One region of the Salinibacterium sp. VpJ6 genome, then DNA from elsewhere that is predicted to be linked to it. Evidence: predicted binding sites of a transcription regulator. Region 1 holds the regulator's gene; the other holds the start of a gene.
What was found. The regulator HrcA, encoded in region 1, represses chaperone genes, less so after heat shock. The targets are predictions, from matches to a motif close to TTNGCACTCGNNNNNNNCGAGTGCNAA.
Positions count from the first base shown of each region.

Region 2: the regulator HrcA is predicted to act here: its motif matches at 2,508-2,534, upstream of ACWTV1_RS03600 (Hsp20/alpha crystallin family protein).

Region 1 covers NZ_JBSOQL010000001.1:467,832-473,402, forward strand. The annotation lists gene ybeY (rRNA maturation RNase YbeY) at 1-325, opposite strand, end outside; gene ACWTV1_RS02275 (PhoH family protein) at 327-1,376, opposite strand; gene ACWTV1_RS02280 (histidine triad nucleotide-binding protein) at 1,366-1,716, opposite strand; gene ACWTV1_RS02285 (16S rRNA (uracil(1498)-N(3))-methyltransferase) at 1,734-2,465, opposite strand; gene dnaJ (molecular chaperone DnaJ) at 2,472-3,572, opposite strand; gene hrcA (heat-inducible transcriptional repressor HrcA) at 3,596-4,618, opposite strand; gene ACWTV1_RS02300 (DUF4870 domain-containing protein) at 4,830-5,198, shown strand; gene ACWTV1_RS02305 (DUF4870 domain-containing protein) at 5,290-5,571, shown strand, end outside.
Region 2 covers NZ_JBSOQL010000001.1:724,327-729,897, reverse strand. The annotation lists gene ACWTV1_RS03615 (ATP-dependent DNA helicase RecG) at 1-299, shown strand, start outside; gene coaD (pantetheine-phosphate adenylyltransferase) at 387-875, shown strand; gene fgd (glucose-6-phosphate dehydrogenase (coenzyme-F420)) at 894-1,910, shown strand; gene ACWTV1_RS03600 (Hsp20/alpha crystallin family protein) at 2,018-2,458, opposite strand; gene ACWTV1_RS03595 (hypothetical protein) at 2,611-2,889, opposite strand; gene ACWTV1_RS03590 (alpha/beta fold hydrolase) at 3,270-4,028, opposite strand; gene ACWTV1_RS03585 (hypothetical protein) at 4,036-4,158, opposite strand; gene ACWTV1_RS03580 (TIGR03557 family F420-dependent LLM class oxidoreductase) at 4,268-5,281, shown strand; gene cofE (coenzyme F420-0:L-glutamate ligase) at 5,321-5,571, shown strand, end outside.

The DNA of each region.
Region 1 (5,571 bases):
CTTCCAGCGGAGTGTGGCCCGCGGTCTCGGCCTGCGAGATTGCGACCTGAGGGCACACGACGATGTCGCCGAGCAAGCCGGCGGGCGTCTGGCGGTCTTCGGTTCCGGGGCGCAGTTCGTCCATGGGAAAGCTCAAGACGTCTGTGGGACCTGGCTCGTCCATCCACTGCACGTGAAGCTGCTCCATGGCGGCCTCGTCGACAAAGACAATGCCCAGTTCGGCGTCCGGATGCACGTGCAGCTGGTCAAGGGCGAAAGTGCAGAGTCGCTGGAAGGCGTGCTCGTCTACCTCGACGGCCGATTCGTTGTTGATTTCGATCGACACGTTAGCGCCCCTCGTGATTGCGGCTGCGCTTGGGCGGCCGGTTGTTGCGGTTGTATTCGTCACGCTGCTTTTCGGCGTCGTAGGTGGTGTACGCATCCACGATTTGACCCACGAGGCTGTGGCGAACGACGTCCGCACTCGACAGCTCTGCGAAGTGGATGTCGTCGATGTCCCGCAGAACATTCGAGACGAGCTTGAGCCCGCTCGCCCCCTCAGGAAGGTCGACCTGCGTGATGTCACCGGTGATGACCATCTGCGAATCGAAGCCGAGACGGGTCAGGAACATCTTCATCTGCTCGGGTGTGGTGTTCTGAGCTTCGTCAAGAACCACGAACGAGTTGTTGAGGGTACGACCGCGCATATAGGCGAGCGGTGCGACCTCGACGGTGCCAGCAGCGAGAAGCTTGGGCACGAGATCGGGATCCATCATGTCGTTGAGGGCGTCGTAGAGCGGGCGCAGGTAAGGGTCGATCTTGTCGGTGAGCGATCCCGGCAAGAATCCGAGACGCTCCCCCGCTTCGATTGCTGGACGGCTCAGAATGATGCGCTCAACCTCTTTGCGCTGCAGAGCCTGCACGGCTTTCGCCATCGCCAGGTAGGTTTTTCCCGTTCCGGCTGGGCCGATGCCGAACACGATGGTGTTGTTGTCCATCGCATCGACGTATTGCGCCTGACCGAGAGTCTTGGCGCGAATTGCTTTACCTCGCGCTGTAAGGATGGTTTGCCCGAGCAACTGTTGAGGGCTGCCCTGGTTGCCGCGCAGAATTTTTGCCGACGCATCGACCTCGATCTCGCCGAGGTCGTGTCCGTCGCGCACCATCGTGACGAGTTCGTCGACGAGTTCTTTGGCAGCAGCGACCGACGGTGCATCGCCCGTCAGGGTGATTTCGTTACCGCGAACGTGCATTTCAACGTTCGGGAATTTGCTTTCGACGACCTTGAGAAGTCGATCGTGAGGGCCAAGAAGTCGCACCATGGCGACACCGTCTACTTCAATCGAGACGCTCTCGCGCTCTGTCGAACCTGCGGACTCGGAGTCACTAGTGACCAAGGGTGCCTTCCTCGAGGTTTCCGCCGAGCACATGAGCGTGCACGTGGAAAACAGTTTGACCAGCGTTTTCGCCAGTGTTAAAGATCAGTCTGTACTGCCCGCCTGCATGTTCGTCGGCAAGCGATTGGGCGACCGAGACAAGTTCAGCCAGTAGCGCCGGGTTGCCTGCGGCAAGCTCCGTAACGTTGGCGAACTCTTCGGTTTTAGGCACAACGAGCAAGTGCACGGGTGCTTGAGGCGCGATGTCGCGAAACGCGATTACCGCGTCTGACTCGAAGACGATATCCGCGGGAATCTCGCGAGCGATGATCTTGGTAAAGATCGATGGGGAATCAGACATGTCTCTAGCCTAAACCTCTAGCTCCAACGGCCAAGCTTGACGTTCAACGCTGCCAAGGCCGCCGGGCCCGCAGTCGACGTGCGCAACACTTCACTGCCCAGTCGAATCGTGGATGCTCCCGCCGCCGTCAAGAGATCGAGCTCGTGATCCGCAACTCCGCCCTCCGGACCCACTACGAGCAGGATGTCGCGGTCGTCGACTTCGAGTTCGGCCAACGTTTCCGTTGCCGTGGGCTCGAGCACGAGCATCCGCGTCGTGGAAGCGAAAGTCGCCAATTGCTTCGTGGTCACGAGATCGAGGACGTCGGGGATCCAGCTGCGCAGCGACTGCTTGCTCGCTTCGCGAACAATTGCTGCCCATCGATCGCGGCCCTTGGCAACTTTCGCGCCGTGCCAGCGCGAAATACTGCGCGCCGCCGACCACGGGATGACGCCGTCGACACCGAGTTCGGTGGCGACCTGAACCGCAAGTTCGTCGCGATCGGCCTTGGCAAGAGCCTGAGCTAGGAAGACGGCCGGGGTTCGCCGCGGCGACTGCTGAACATCCGCTACTTCGATGGTGAGCTCGGTGTGTTCCGCCGTGACGATAGGGCCAGAAACGATCAGGCCAGCACCGTTCCCGATCGCGATCGTCTCGCCCACTTTCAGGCGCGAAACCGTGACAGCGTGGCGCGCTTCGGCGTTGCCCAAGGAAACGGAGGCGCCAATTCCGACGTCGCCGAGTTCTTCATCGATATAGAGATGTGCCATGAGTGCCTACAGGAAACGGTCGCGAAGCTTCGCGAACAGCCCCTGCTGGAACTCGGCAAAATGCGGCTGCTTGCTCTTGCGCACGGCGGCGAGCTGCTTCATGAGGGTCTGTTCTGCACCGCTGAGCTTCGTCGGCGTGACGACCTGGATGCCGAGGCGCAGATCACCGCGGCCGTTGCCACGCAGGCTCGTAATTCCGCGATCGCGAATCGTGAGCACTTCGCCGCTTTGGGTACCGGGCTTGATGACTACTTCGATTTCTCCGTCGAGGCCATCGAGCTTCACTGTTGTGCCCAAGATTGCGTCGATCATTTCGACCTCAACGGTGGCCAGCAGATCGTCATCGGCGCGACTGAAGATGTCGTGGTGGCGCACCTTGATCTCGAGGAACAGGTCGCCATTGGGCCCGCCTGCGGGGCCAACCTCGCCCTGGCCGGGCATCTGCAGACGCAGCCCCGTCTCAACGCCGGCCGGGATGTCGACCGAGAGAGTGCGCTGCGCACGAACGCGACCCTGGCCTGCACACGTAGCGCAGGGGTTCACGATGATGTTGCCGTAACCGCGGCACGTGCCACAGGGGCTCGACGTCATGACGTTGCCGAGGAGGCTTCGCACCTGGCGCTGGATCTGGCCGCTGCCCTGACAAATGTCGCAACGAACGGGCGAGCTGCCGGGGGCAGCACAACTGCCCTCACACGTCTCACAGAGTTCTGCAGTGTTGACCTCGATGTCGCGAGTGACACCGAACATCGTGTCTTTGAGACTCACCTCGATACGCAGCAGCGCATCCTGACCCCGCTCGCGGCGTGACCGCGGACCAGCGGTCTGACCGCCACCCCCACCGCCGAAGAACGTCTCGAAGATGTCGCCGAAACCGAAGTTGGCGCCGCCGCCGAAGCCACCGCTGCCGCCCATGTCGTATTGCTGACGCTGTTGCGGATCGCTCAGCACGTCATAGGCATGAGTGACTGTCTTGAAGCGCTCAGACGCATCCGCGCCGGGATTGACGTCGGGGTGCAACTCGCGTGCGAGCTTGCGGTACGCCTTCTTGATTTCCTCCGGGGTCGCTTCGCGCGCAACGCCGAGGGCTTCGTAGTGATCTGCCAAAGTTCCGATTGCTCCTTACGAGCTCAGTTGTCTTCCAAAAGTCGCGAGAGGTATCGCGCCACTGCGCGAACCGCCGCCATGTTGTTCGAATAGTCCATGCGCGTGGGGCCAAGCACGCCCAAGCGCGAAACACCGCCGCCGGATGAGGAATACCCGCCCGTGACGACCGATGTCTCTTCTAACCCAAATTCTGCGTTCTCTCGCCCGATGCGAGTTGAAACTGATCCATTTGCTACTTCCATCTCCCCAAACAGGCGCAACAACGTTACTTGCTCTTCTATTGCCTCGAGCACAGGAAAGATGCTTCCGGTGAAATCTTGCTCGGTGCGAGCGAGGTTTGCGGTGCCGGCGAGAACGAGCTTGTCGGCACGGTTGGCCAGCACCTGCTCGATCAAACTTGTAGCAATTTGGCCGACGAATGCCTGTCTTTCTGCGGGAAAAATCTGCGCAAAACTTGCGATTCGATCGGCCGCTTCGGGCAGAGACTGCCCAGCAAGAGCAGAATTCAGCTTGGCGCGAACCTCACCCAAGAACGCCTCGTCCACGGGGTCAGAGACGTCGATGAGGCGTTGCTCGACTCGACCAGAGTCGGTAATGAACACCGTCATGATGCGTGTGGCATGCAACGGAACAAGTTCCACATGCCGCACGCGAGCGGTCGCCAGCGAGGGGTACTGCACGAGCGCCACGCTGTTGGTCAGTTGCGACAGCAAGCGAACCGAGCGCGCAAGTACGTCATCCAAGTCGTCGGCCTGGCCGAGGAACGACTCGATGGCTTGACGCTGAGCGCTCGTCAGCGGGCGCAGATCGGCCAACTGGTCTACAAACATGCGGTAGCCCTTGTCGGTCGGCACACGCCCCGATGAGGTGTGTGGCGCCGTGATGAGCTCTTCGTCTTCGAGCAAGACCATGTCGTTGCGAATCGTTGCGGCGGACACCCCGAAGGAATGTCGCTCAACGATTGACTTAGATCCGACAGGCTCGCGCGTAGCAACGTAGTCCTGCACAATGACTCGAAGCACGTCAAGTCCGCGGGCGGAAACCATTCCACCACCCACCTCTCTTGATTGGCACTCAATCCGTTCGACTGCCAATCTTACTCGACACACCACGACACAGCCGTTGCACCGCGCGAGTCATAGCGCTAGCGTGTCTGTGTACTTGAGCGCTACCTTTTTGTGGAAATGCTCAGGTGTGACACCGAGCACTTTGATGAAACCCGGGAAGTTCCCTCGTTCACCTGAAAGGCACGAATACATGACTGACGCAAATCCGCAGCCCGCAGCACCGCAGCCGGCAGCTCAACTGACCGAGGCTGAGGACAAGCAGTGGGCATCATTCGCTCACCTTGGTGGAATCATTGGATTCCTCCCCGCGCTTATTATCTGGTTGGTCTTCAAGGACCGCGGCGCATTCACTAACACCGAAGCGAAGGAAGCCCTGAACTTCCAGATCACCGTGGCAATCGCCTACGTGATCTCGAACATTCTGGTCGCCGTTGTTATCGGCGCTATCTTGCTTCCGATCGTCTTCGTTGTGTCGCTGGTCTTCTCGATCATCGGCTTCACGAAGGCCAAAGACGGCGCGAACTACCGTTACCCCTTCGCACTGCGCCTCATCAAGTAATTCTGCTTATCGGCTAAGCCGATAGCGAGTAGCCTCGGGAGCTTCTGCTCTCGAGGCTACTTTTTTGTCCAAGTAGGGCTTTAATGGAGGCATGTCAGATTCAACGCCTCCCCCCGCCTCGCCGTACGCGCCGATCCAACCGATGAGTCCGAGCGACGAGAAGCTCTGGGCAACACTGATCCACGTCGGTGGAATCTTCTTCAGCTTCATTCCCGCACTCGTGGGATACCTCGTGTTGAAAGACCGTGGACCCTTTGTTCAGGCTCACACGCGCACTGCGTTGAACTTCCAGATCACCATGGCCATCGCCTACGTGATCTCGCTGTTCCTCATGCTGATTCTCATTGGCTACCTCACGATCGTCGCTGTGGGT
Region 2 (5,571 bases), 260 kb from region 1:
AGTCGTTGGCTCGCGAGCGGGTCGAGGCTGTGGCATCCACTCTCGATGGTTTCGAACTCGCGAACAAAGACTTGGAACTGCGTCGTGAAGGCGATGTGCTCGGCGGAGTGCAGTCGGGCGGGCGTTCGAGCCTCAAGCTGCTGCGCGTGGCCAACGACGGGCAACTCATCACGGAGGCTCGCGAGGCGGCGCAGAGCGTTCTCGTTGCCGACCCGAGTCTTGCCGAGCATCCGGCGCTCGCCGATGCATTGAAGCGTCGCCTTGATGAGAGTGCCGAAGCCTTCTTGGGTAAGAACTAGCTCACCGAAAGCGAACTCCGGTAAAACAAGTTCCCCGCACAGCGAACTCCCACGTAGGCGAACGGGCTCAGCCACTATCGTTGAAGCATGAGTCGGATCGCTGTCGTTCCCGGGTCCTTTGACCCTGTCACCCTGGGCCACCTGGACGTGATTGAGCGGGCAGCAAAAACCTTTGACGAAGTGCACGTTCTTGTCGTGCACAACCCCGGCAAGACGGCGCTCTTGCCGATTGCGCAGCGCGTTTCGCTGCTGGAGCAGGCCGTGGCGGATGCTCGGTTCGCCGGCAACATCCGCGTCACCAGCTGGAGTATGGGCTTGCTCGTGGACTACTGCACCGAGGTTGGTGCAAGTGTCATCGTGAAGGGCATCCGGTCTCAAGTGGATGTCGCCTACGAAACACCTATGGCGATCGTCAACCGAGACCTCGCGGCTGTCGAGACCATCTTCATGCTGCCGAATCCTGCGCACGCGCACGTCTCCAGCTCGCTCGTTCGCCAGGTTGCGGCGCTCGGCGGAGATGTTGCGCCGTATGTTCCTCGGGTGGTTTCTGAGTTTTTGCAAGCGCCGCGCGACTAACACCGGCACAATGGGTCTATGACTCTCACTCTCGGATACAAAGCGTCAGCCGAACAATTTGCCCCGCGTGAACTCGTAGAGATTGCGGTGGCGGCCGAAGCTCACGGCATGGAGAGTGTTGCGGTCAGCGACCACTTCCAGCCGTGGCGTCACGAGGGTGGTCATGCGCCGTTCTCGCTGAGCTGGATGGCAGCGGTCGGTGAGCGCACGAGCACGATCCGTATCGGCACGAGCGTGATGACTCCGACCTTCCGTTACAACCCCGCCGTGCTCGCTCAGGCCTTCGCCACGATGGGGTGCCTGTACCCGGGGCGCATCATGCTCGGGGTGGGAACCGGCGAGGCACTCAACGAGATCGCCACCGGATTCCGCGGTGCCGGTGAGCAAGATTGGCCCGAATTCAAGGAGCGCTTCGCTCGCTTGCGTGAATCGGTTCGCCTCATGCGCGAACTGTGGACCTCAGACCGCGTGTCGTTCGAGGGGGAGTACTACTCCACTCACGGCGCGAGCATCTATGACCGCCCCGACCAGCCCATCCCGATCTACATCGCCGCCGGTGGCCCCATGGTGGCACGCTACGCCGGCCGTGCCGGTGATGGCTTCATCTGCACGTCGGGCAAGGGCATGGAGCTCTACAACGACGCGCTGATCCCCGGCGTGAAAGAGGGCGCAGCGAAGGTTGACCGCAAATTCGAAGACATCGACCGGATGATCGAGATCAAACTCTCGTACGACACCGACGCTGACGTTGCTCTCGAGAACACCCGTTTCTGGGCGCCGCTCGCGCTCTCCAAGGAGCAAAAGCACGACATCACCGACCCGATCGAAATGGAACGTGCCGCTGACGCTCTACCGATCGAACAAATTGCGTCGCGGTGGATCGTGGGCAACGACCCCGACAAGATCGTCGAAGAGATCCGTCCCTATGTGGATGCCGGCCTCAACCACCTCGTATTCCACGCGCCCGGCGGAGACCAGCGCCGCTTCCTCGAACTCTTCGAGCGCGACATTGCTCCTCGATTGCGGGCACTGTAGGCCTAGAGCGCGAGACGCGCACACGGGTTAACTGACGATGGGCGGATGCGTGAAGCATCCGCCCATCGTTGCTGTGTCGGCGATCAACGCCGACTACTGCATGCCGTCTAGCTCGTGACAGCGACCTTCTCGGTCGATCGAGCCTGGTTCATGGAGTTGGTGCTGACCTCAATTTTGCGAGGTTTTGCCTTCTCCGACACCGGGATGATCACGCTGAGCACACCGTTGTCGTAGCTGGCGCTGATGTTGTCGCGGTCGATGCCCGCACCGATGCTGAACTGGCGAAGGTAGGATCCGTAGCGGCGCTCCTGCGAGAGCCATTTGGCTCCTTCGCGCTCGCCAGCGGTGCGCTCGGCGCGAATCGTGAGGAGCTGACCGTCAACGTCAACGTCAACAGAGCCGGGATCGACGCCCGGAAGGTCGGCGGTGAGAACGTACTCGTCAGCCTGGCGGTAGAGATCCACGGGCATGGGCTGGGTGCCGACGCGGGACTGGGCAGCTGCGGAGAGCCTGTCGAGTTCGGCAAAAGGATCAAATGACAGTGTCATGGGAAACCCCTTTCTCAAAGTTGAGTCACCGTGACTCAACAATCAAAAATTAGCACTCTCACCCCGAGAGTGCCAAGTCATTTTTCTCAAAGTTCGCTGACAACGAAACGACCGCCGCCGGAGAGCTCCGGCGACGGTCGAATGCGTGGTTCTCATCGGATGATGAGCCGCGGATAGTTCTGTTCAGTGCGAGCACGGGCCAGAGCCACACGCTCGCGGCGGAGCTGGTGTTGAGCCCGTAGTTCAGCCGACGCGAGCAGTCGAGCGCGGCGCGGCCGGCGGCTCCACGTGATGAGAGCGACGCCGAGATGCAGAGCAAGACGGTCGATGACTCCCACGCGACGTACTGCCGCGGGGCGCGGCTCGTCGACGGGACGAGGTTCGGGCGGATGGTCACGGCGGTCTTTCGGAGCCGCCAGAGTTGCGTTCATGAGGTGTCTTTCGTGAGAAAAGTGGATGCGGAAGGCGCGCAAAAATGCGCTGTTTCAGGTGGCGACCCAACGGCATCCCACAGTGATCGCGAGTCGCTGAAGAAGGGAAGATCATCAAGAGGCGAAAGCACCCGCGAAAGGGGTGCAGACTCGTCAGCCGTCGCAGTCTCGCGATGATCGAGTTGGGTCGAGTGCTCCGTGAGCGCCGCCACCGTCAGAACCGGTGAGCGGAGAACGCTAACCGGTTAGGCGGTGAGGGTGCCGACGGAGCCGGCGGTCGTGGGGTTCTTCGTAAAAGTGAAAATAAACACGCAAGGCTCCTTTCAATAGTTGGCGTTTGCTTAGTGTAGGGCGGGCAGTCGCTGACGACAAGACCTAATTTAGGTGCGATGCAAAGCCGTGATGATGGCGTTCGAGAGCTCAGTCGGTTTCGTGAACTGCGGCCAGTGCCCGGTGGGGAGGTCCACGAGTTCGAGGTCGGTGAGCTGAGCGAGTTCGGTCGCGAAGGATGCACCCTCGCTCATCCACTCTCGCACCTGGTCGGCGGGAAACTCGCAACAGATCACGGTGGCGGGCACGCTGAAGCGCGCCGGGGTAGAGAGCGATTGCGGGGTGGTTGCGATCAGTGCCGGCTGGGGGACCGCAATTTCTTGAAACCACGTGCGCAGTTCGTCGGTCAGGTCAACGAGGTCTTCATCATCGAAGAGGCTCCAGTCAGGCAGTGGGATCTCACCGTCAACGGTCGGTAGTTCAGCGTTGATTGGCATGCCGTTCGGCAACGGCACGGTGTCGACGTGCACGATTCTGGCCAAGCACGTGGGCCGGGCATCCGCGACCGCGTGGGCAATGGGGCCTCCGCCGCTGTGGGCAACGAGGGCAATGCGGGGCGTCGGTCGTTCGTCTTCGTCTTCCCCTCCGTTCTCGCTGCCATCAGCCTCGACATGAGTGAGGGCGTCAACCACCGCGACCACCGCCGCGATGTGGTCAGCCAGCGTTACCGTCGCGCGGTTGGTGTCACGGCGTCGCAGGCCAGGAAGGGTGAGCGGATGCGCGGTGTGGCCAGCATCTCGTAGTGCGCGGGTTACCGGAGCCCAGGAGTCTCCGTCGAGCCAGAATCCGGGGATGAGAATGACGTGCATCGGCGGGCTAGCGTAGCTGGTCGATCAGGACGTGGTCGATCGGGCGCTCGAGGCTTCGTTGCTTGTGGAGCTCGAAAGACGCAGCACGGTATTTCACGGTGAGACTGACAGAAAACGCGCCGAGCTTCATGCTGACTCCTCATTGAGTAGACCGCCATTATCCGCCCGCGAGCGTGCCAACTCAACGGTTGCGCGAATGATGAGCCCACTTGGGGCACCATAACCGCCACAATAGACGGATGCCCGTGACTGTTGCTGCACCCCATATCGGCTATGCCGCCATGCTCGAACGGTTTCATCCGCGCGAGGTGATGGGCTTTGCGCAGCATGCAGAAACGCGGGGCTTTCGCGGGGTCATGGCCGCCGATCACTATCAGCCGTGGGTGCCACAGCAGGGGCAAGCATCGTTCGTGTGGAACGTGCTGAGCGGTCTCGGCGAAACCACAATGGGCGATCTCGGTACGGGAGTCACGGCGCCGACGTTCCGGTGGCATCCCGCAATGGTCGCCCAGGCCTCCGCCACCCTTGCCGCCATGAACCCGGGCCGTCACTGGTTAGGGCTCGGCAGTGGCGAAGCGATCAATGAACATATCGTTGGTCAGTATTGGCCCGAAGCCCCAGAACGCATCAACCGGATGTTCGAAGCCGTCGAGATCATCAAAAAGCTCTTCGCCTCGGGGCTCGCGAATAAAGACGTTCGCCACGAAGGCCAGTTCTACCGCCTCGAATCGACGCGACTCTGGACGATGCCCGAAGTCGCCCCCGAAATCTTGGTCGCGACAGCCGGCCCGGTCGCTGCGAAGCGCGCCGGAAAGACCGTCGACGGCCTCATCACCGAAGCGGCACCGCTCGAGAAGATCGACATGTTGCTGGGGCGCTTCGCCGAAGGTGCCCGCGAGGCAGGGCGCAGCAGGGAAAGCCAGAGTCGCGTGCTGCGGCTGCACTTGAGTTGGGCCGAAACAGATGAGCAGGCCATGCGCAACGCGCTCACCGAATGGCCGAACGGTGGACTGCGGTTCGCTAAAAACGACATCCGCTCGCCGTTCGAGCTTGAACAGCTTGCCCGCATGGTGCGACCAGAAGACTTCGAGGGGCGGATGCCCGTGAGCGCCGATCCCGACGTGCACCGTGCCTACATCCAGAGCTACCTCGACGCCGGGTTCGATCGCATCTACCTGCACAACGTCGGTCGCAATCAGCGGGAATTCTTAGATGTCTTCGGCCGCGACGTGCTTCCCGTGCTGCGCAAGTAAGAGCGCGCGCGAATAATGCCTCACACTAGAAGCGTGAGAATGAGCGCATGGGCCGTGCCCGGCATCCCCGAAATTGTGTCCGGAGACGATCTCGTTGAGGTGATCGCGGGCGCTCTAGTGGCAGAGTCTGGCGATGTTAATGCGGGCGGACTGCTCGATGGTGACATCCTCACCGTGACCTCCAAGATTGTGAGCAAGGCCGAGGGCCGCTCGGTCGAAGCGGCAGATCGCGAACAAGCGATCACCGACGAAACCGTGCGCATCGTCGCGTCGCGTGAGCACCCCAATGG